3 regions of the Tardiphaga sp. GW821-FHT12E02 genome follow, and region 1 is predicted to be linked to each of the others. Evidence: riboswitches for the same ligand, from Rfam matches in the RefSeq annotation. Region 1 holds a riboswitch; each other region holds the start of a gene.
What was found. Region 1 has a riboswitch for cobalamin ahead of AC1RQ5_RS01910 (ABC transporter ATP-binding protein). Riboswitches for the same ligand answer to the same signal wherever they lie in the genome.

Region 1 (2,258 bases):
CGCGGGCACACCGATGCTCAGCAATTGCCGCAACGTGCCGCGCTCGCGCTCGCCGCTGATGGCGCTGAAGCCGATGACGATGATCAGCAGCGGCACCAGCACCTGCACGATCCATGCGGGCGAGAGTTGGCCGAAGCGCTGCAGCCCGGTGGCATCCTGCGCCGGCCGGAATTTCAGTTCGCTCTGGCGATGCGCCTGCAGCCAGACGGTGGAGCCGACAAAAGGCTCGATGCCTGGATCGAGCACCGCCAGCGGCGGTTCCGGCTTGAACACATGCATGCCCTGCTCGGCGGCATCATGCGGATGCCGTTCGCCCTGCTGCAGCCAGGCTTGATAATCGAGCGATTGCCCGGCGGCGCGCTCGTTATTGATCTGCGCTTGCCGGATCGATCCCGACGCCATGGCGACGATGGAGAGAATAATGATGAGCGCCGCAGCCCAGAGCATGCGGCCGTCGCGGATGATCTCGCGCAGATCCTTGCGGGCGATGGTGAGGATCACGTCAGGCTCTCATATGTTCGAGATAGAGCGCCTGCAGATCGGCGTGGCTGACATCGGCGCTGTTCAGCTCCTGCACCAGCTTGCCGCGCCGCATGATGCCGATGCGGGTGCCGGTCTGCTTGGCATGGAACAGGTCATGGGTGGTCGTGAGGATCGCAACGCCGTTGCGGCTGGCATTGACCAGCAGTTCGGAGAACTCGTTGGCGGCTGACGGGTCGAGCCCGGATGTCGGTTCATCGAGCAGCAGTGCCTTGGCATTCTTCGCCAGCGCGATGGCGATGCCGACTTTCTGGCGCATGCCTTTCGAATAGGTGCCGACGCGATCATCCGCCGCCTGCAATGGCAGGCCTGCGGCTTGCAGCAATTCGAGCAGGCGCTCGCGCGGCAATTCTTCGCCAATAGCGAGGGTGGCGAAGAAAGCGAGATTTTCCACGCCGGAGAGCTGGCCGTAGAGATTCACCTGTTCGGGGATGTAAGCGAGTAGCCGCTTGGTCTCCAGCGGCTGCGCGGTGACATCATGCTTGTCGATCAGGAGTTGCCCCGATGTCGGCTGGATGAAATTGAGAAACAGGTTGATCAGCGTGGTCTTGCCGGCGCCATTGGCGCCGAGCAGGCAATAGATATCGCCGGGCTGCACATGGAGCGAGACGTCGTCGAGCGCGAGCTTGGCGCCGAACTGCTTCTTGACGGCTGTAGCTTTAAGCATGGAGCGCCGCGCTGACGCTGGATATGAGAGAGATCATCCGAAGGACTCGCGATAACGTGGCACGTCACCGCAAACCAAACCGTGTTGCCATTCGCAGCGAAGGCAACTCGGCTTCCATCAGGACACCCCGCCCGATGTGCTCGCGTGTGACCACGGCCGACGGCAGGTCTCCTGGCTCGCGGGTCAGGGCCTTCTGCCGCCTTCCCGGGGTTGTGGCCCAGTGGCATGTGGCAAAGGCTCGCCGCTTACAGTTGCGGGGGCAGCCGCGGAATTGGCTTGCGCAACAGACGCTGCACTGGCCTCACCGCATTCCCTATTGGTCCCGAAGGAACCGTCGCGGGGACAATTCGGTGAAATGACACCGGGAGTCAATGCCGCGTCGCTGCGGAAAATTCCGCTTGTCGCGTTTGGCCTCGACTGAAATTGGTGGGCACCCTTCGGTATTATCTTGATGAACAAGAAGTGGCTGTGTCGAGCCGAAAACGGCTTTGCCGGGCGGCTGTTGCGCTCGCTGCGGCAGCCTGTCACAGGGGCGTTGCGTAGTAGCCCTAGATCGTCCTGCGTCACCATCGCCGACTCCAGGAGAGCACAATGGCCATCCGCGTGTCCCGTCGCCGCTTCCTCACGACGGCTGCCGCAAGCGCGGGACTCTTGGCGATGCCACGTTTCAGCCGCGCGGCCGATCGACCGGTGGTGAGCCATGGTGTGCAGTCCGGCGATATCGGTTTCGACAGCGGCACGATCTGGTCGCGGGCGGATCGGCCGGCGCAGATGATGGTGGAGGTGGCGACCACCGAGTCGTTCAAACATGCGCGCGCTTTGCCGCCGGTAACGGTGCTGCCGGAAAGCGATTTCACGGCAAAACTGCTGCTGGAGAATCTGCCGGCAGGGCAGGACATCTTTTATCGCGTGCGGTTTCGTGATCTCGCGCATACGAGCGTGATCGGTGAGCCCGTGGTCGGGCGCTTCCGTACGGCGCCTGCGGACCGCCGCGATGTGTCGTTCGTCTGGGGTGGCGATGTCGCGGGGCAGGGCTGGGGCATCAATGCGG
Region 2 (2,258 bases), 4.5 Mb from region 1:
CATTGCCCGTCGTCGTGCTGCTGCACGGCGCCGGCTTCGACAGCTCCACCTGGGCGCTGCATACGCGCTGGTTTGCGCATCATGGCTATGCGGTGCTCGCGCCCGATCTTCCCGGCCATGGCCGCAGCGGTGGCGACGCACTCACAACCATCGGCGATCTCGCCGACTGGACTGCCGCGCTGATCATCGCAGCAGGCGCAAAGCAGGCACGCCTCATCGGCCACTCCATGGGCTCGCTGATCGCGCTGGAGACCGCCGCGCGCCATCCCGACAAGGTCACGCGCCTCGACCTGCTCGGTACGGCGGCAACGATGACGGTCGGTCCCGATCTGCTGAAAGACGCCGAAGCCAACGAACATTCGGCCATCGACATGGTCTCGATCTGGGGTCTCGGCATGCGCGCCGAACTCGGCGGCAGTCTCGCGCCGGGTCTGTGGATGCATACCGGCGCGCAGCGCGTGCTGGAGGCGACGAAGCCCGGCGTGCTGCATGCCGATCTCAACGCCTGCAACGCGTATCAAGGCGCCCTCGCCGCAGCGGCGCAGATCAAGGTTCCCGTCACGCTCATCCTCGGCGAACGGGACATGATGACCCCGGCGAAATCCGGCAAAGCGCTGGCGGCAGCAATCACCGACGCGCGCACGGTGATTCTTCCCGCCACCGGCCACATGATGATGGTCGAGCGTCCCGACGAGGTTCTCGCCGCACTCAGCAGCTAGAACCAAAGCCGTCATTGCGAGCGCAGCGAAGCAATCCAGTTCTTCCTTCGCGTGGTTTCTGGATTGCTTCGTCGCTGTCGCTCCTCGCAATGACGAGCATATGCCTGTTGCGCAGCGCGACGCTCTGTGCGAGTTAGGTTCCGTCATCGGTGCCTCCGCGAGGAGGTGAAACGGGAATGCGGTGTGGGGGAGAACTCCCCCTGATGCCGCGGCTGCCCCCGCAACTGTAAGCAGTTGGTCCGGATCCTTGAAGCCACTGAGCATGCTCGGGAAGGCGGATCCGGAAAGCACTGCGAGCCAGGAGACCGGCCGGAGACATGACTGAACACGTTCGACGGTGGGTCGACGGCAAGGAATCTCATGTCTATCCGTATGGTCGCTGCGACTGGCGCAGCGATTCTGGCTGTGTCTGCACATCAGGCACAGGCGCAATCCAGTCCTCAGGAACTCTCAGAAGTCGTCGTCACCGCAAGCCGTGCGCCGGAGCCGCTGAGCGCAACCGGCAGCGCCATCAGCGTTGTTTCAGGCGAGACCATCGCGACATCCAATCCCGGCTCGCTGGTCGATGCGCTGCGCAGCGTGCCTGGCATCGACATCTCTGAAAATGGCGGCCCCGGCGGCACGGCGAATGTGCGCATGCGCGGCGCCAATACCGGCCAGACGCTGGTGATGATCGACGGCATCCGCGTCAACGATCCCACGGCGGCGTCCGGCGATTTTGAATTTGCCATGTTCGCGCCCTCGGCCATCGATCGCATCGAGGTGCTCCGCGGCCCGCAAAGCGCGCTCTATGGCTCCGACGCCATGGGCGGCGTGATCAATATCATCACCAAGAAAGGCTCGGGCCCCGCGCAGTTCAATGTCCGCACCGAAGCCGGCAGCTATGGCACCGTGGTGACGCAAGGCTCGCTGGTCGGCACCAATGGTCCGTGGTCCTATGCCTTCACCGGCGGCGGCCAGCACTCCAACGGTTTTTCACGTTACGGCTATCGCATCCCGGCACTCGAGGCGCGCTTCCCGAATCTCGAACGCGACGGTTTCGACCGCGTCGGCGGCAGCGCGCGCATCGGCTATGACGCCGGCGAAGGCATTCGACTCGAAGCCGGCACCGTGCAGTCCTTCACGCGCGCAGCCTATGACGCAGCGAGCGGCACGTTCCCGGATACGCCGGCATCGGCCGATCGCCTGCTGCAGACCATCTATGGCCGCGTCGGCATCGACTCCTTCGGCGGCATTCTCACGCATAACGTGACGGTGTCGAACACCCATACCGAACGCTCGTTCACCGACTACACCTATCGCACCAATATGCTGCCGCAGAACACGACGGTGAAGACGTCGGATTATTGGGGCAACAGCCTCGGCGCGGAATATCAAGCCAATCTGAAGCTCGGTGGTTTCGGCACCTTGATTTACGGCGCCAAGACGCAGAGCGAGACGGCGCAGACCTTCTCCACCAATGTGCTGCCCATCGCCGGCCTGATGACGCCGCTGCTGGCGAAGCAGCAGGACACCAATTCAGCTTTCGCTTTGTGGTCA
Region 3 (2,258 bases), 1.3 Mb from region 1:
TCTCGCGCAGCGCGAGGCCCATGGCGACGCGCATGAAGAAGGCCTGCGGCAGCTCGATGCGGTTGCCCTGTACGTGCAGGAAGTAGCGGTCATAGAGCGTCTGCAGACCGAGGAACTGGAACTGGAGATCGCGTTCCGGCTTCAATGCTGCGGCGATCTTCTTCAGATCGAAGCGTGCGAGTTCGGGATCGAGCAGTTCGGCTTCGATACCGACCTTCACATAGGCGCCGAAATAGTCCGCATAGCGCGACGCCATATCGGCCTGCGAGGCCGCGCTTGGCACGCCGTGCACGTAGGTCAGCACTTCCGTGCGCAGCTTGTCGAGCAGCAGGCGGGCGCTGACATAGGTGTAGTTCGGCTCCTGCTCCACCAGCGTGCGGGCGGCCATGATGCCGGCCAGCGCGAGTTCATCGAGCGTGATGCCGTCATAGAGATTGCGCTTGGTCTCTTCGAGCACGGGTGCTGCCTCGACGCCATCGAGGCCCGCGCAGGCTTCATTGACGATCAGCGCCAGGCGTGCGGCATCCAAAGGCACGCGCGTGCCGTTTGACAGCGTGACATGGAGCGCAGGCACGCTCGGCACGGCGGCGGGCTTGGCGGCAGCTTCTTCGGCGCGGCGGCGGGACCGCTCCTCACGATACAGCACATAAGCGCGCGCCACCTTGTGGTGCTCGCTGCGCATCAGCGCCAGTTCAACCTGATCCTGCACATCCTCGATATGGAAGGTACGGCCCTCGCCTATGCGGCGGGTCAGTGCGGCGAAAACCTCGCCGGTCAGCTGCTCGACGGCTTCGTGGACACGGCGCGAGGCCGCTGCCGTGTTGCCCTCGACGGCGAGAAACGCCTTGGTCATGGCCACCGAAATCTTGCCGGCATCGAAAGGCGACACCGTGCCATTGCGGCGGATCACCTGCATGGACGGCGCGTGCGCGGGCACGACATTCGATTCGGATGGGTGGGCGAGCACGGCATCATGGCCGTTGGAGAGAGCGTGGGACGTGGAAGGCATCGGCAGGACCCCGTGTGATGCATCAAGCTAAAGGGGGCTGGGGCCGAAGGTGCGAGCAACGATGCCGAGCGAACGCGCGGCAAAGCCTGCAAGCGACCGCTGGGACACCCCGCCCATGGACGTTTCTGGTGTCGCGGCAGGTCTCCTGACTCGCAGATCAAGCGCTTGTTTCCGCCTTCCCGGAGCGGTGAAGCTCCAGTGACGTCAATCGAAACAAACTCTCTGCTTACAGTTGCGGGGGCAGTGCCGGAATCAAGCGCAGTTACGCGCAGCTCTCACCGGCTTCCCTCTTAGCCACCAAATCTTGCGACATGGCGGACCGTGACGCCTACATTTGGTGTGACCCGCGGCAAAGTGTCAAGCGCGCTTTGCTGTTCCCGGCGAGAAATCAGATCAGGCTGTTAGTACCGTGGACAACTGCCGATGCGTCCGGCTGCGTGGCCGCAACGGACCTGGCGGGCCAGGACTCACGGATGCGAATGCCGATCAGGGCGGCGACCAGCAATGTGGCGCCGAATCCCGTCGGCACCGGCCCGATAAATTGGTAGCTGACCAGCATGACCGCTGCGAGACCGAGTGCCGGCAATTCGTGACCGAGAAAGCCCTCGGACAGTCCGACGCGAATGAGGAAGCCGACCGCGATCGCCAAGACCATCACGTCATAGAGGAACAGATAGGGCGTTGCGAGCAAGGCGCCAATGGCAAGCCCGGCGGCCTTCCATTCGTAGCGCGTGCGGCTACGCCACAGCCCGACGAGCGACACCGCGACAGCAGCCACGAGAATCCATTGCAGCGTCCAGGCCAGCGTCTCGCCGCCCTCGAAATAGCGGACGAGCGCAAAGATGCTCTGCATCTTGCCGAACGGTGCGCGACCTTCGACCAGGAACGCCTGCGAGAACATCGGCATCCATTTGAAGAAAGCGACCCAGCTTTCAGTGCCGAAGGCCAGCCATGAGGCGACAGCGAGCAGGATCGTCGTGACGGCAGCACTGGCAAAAGCGCGCCATTGCGCAGCAGCGATCAGGACCAGGGGAAACAGCACGCCATATTGCGGCTTGTAGCTGAGCAAGCCGAGGCAAATGCCGGCCAGGATCGGCCGTGTCGGCAGCAACACCAGCATGCCGCCAATCAGGGATGCGGTGAGAAAGCCGTTCTGTCCGACCAGCACATTGGTGAAGACGACCGGGAAAGCGAGCGCCAGGAGCATGCCGAACGGGCGCCCGACGATCGCGCGCATGGCGGCGAGATA

Region 2: it holds a riboswitch for cobalamin, as region 1 does, so the genes downstream of both, AC1RQ5_RS23225 (TonB-dependent receptor plug domain-containing protein) here and AC1RQ5_RS01910 (ABC transporter ATP-binding protein) in region 1, are expected to answer to the same signal.
Region 3: it holds a riboswitch for cobalamin, as region 1 does, so the genes downstream of both, AC1RQ5_RS08130 (ribonucleoside-diphosphate reductase subunit alpha) here and AC1RQ5_RS01910 (ABC transporter ATP-binding protein) in region 1, are expected to answer to the same signal.

Annotation. Positions count from the first base shown of each region.
Region 1 covers NZ_JBXAQK010000001.1:396,939-399,196, reverse strand. The annotation lists gene AC1RQ5_RS01915 (ABC transporter permease subunit) at 1-501, opposite strand, end outside; gene AC1RQ5_RS01910 (ABC transporter ATP-binding protein) at 503-1,207, opposite strand; cobalamin riboswitch at 1,352-1,558, opposite strand; gene AC1RQ5_RS01905 (alkaline phosphatase D family protein) at 1,799-2,258, shown strand, end outside.
Region 2 covers NZ_JBXAQK010000001.1:4,898,255-4,900,512, forward strand. The annotation lists gene AC1RQ5_RS23220 (alpha/beta fold hydrolase) at 1-719, shown strand, start outside; cobalamin riboswitch at 850-1,047, shown strand; gene AC1RQ5_RS23225 (TonB-dependent receptor plug domain-containing protein) at 1,080-2,258, shown strand, end outside.
Region 3 covers NZ_JBXAQK010000001.1:1,723,099-1,725,356, reverse strand. The annotation lists gene AC1RQ5_RS08130 (ribonucleoside-diphosphate reductase subunit alpha) at 1-1,009, opposite strand, end outside; cobalamin riboswitch at 1,128-1,348, opposite strand; gene AC1RQ5_RS08125 (glycosyltransferase family 87 protein) at 1,398-2,258, opposite strand, start outside.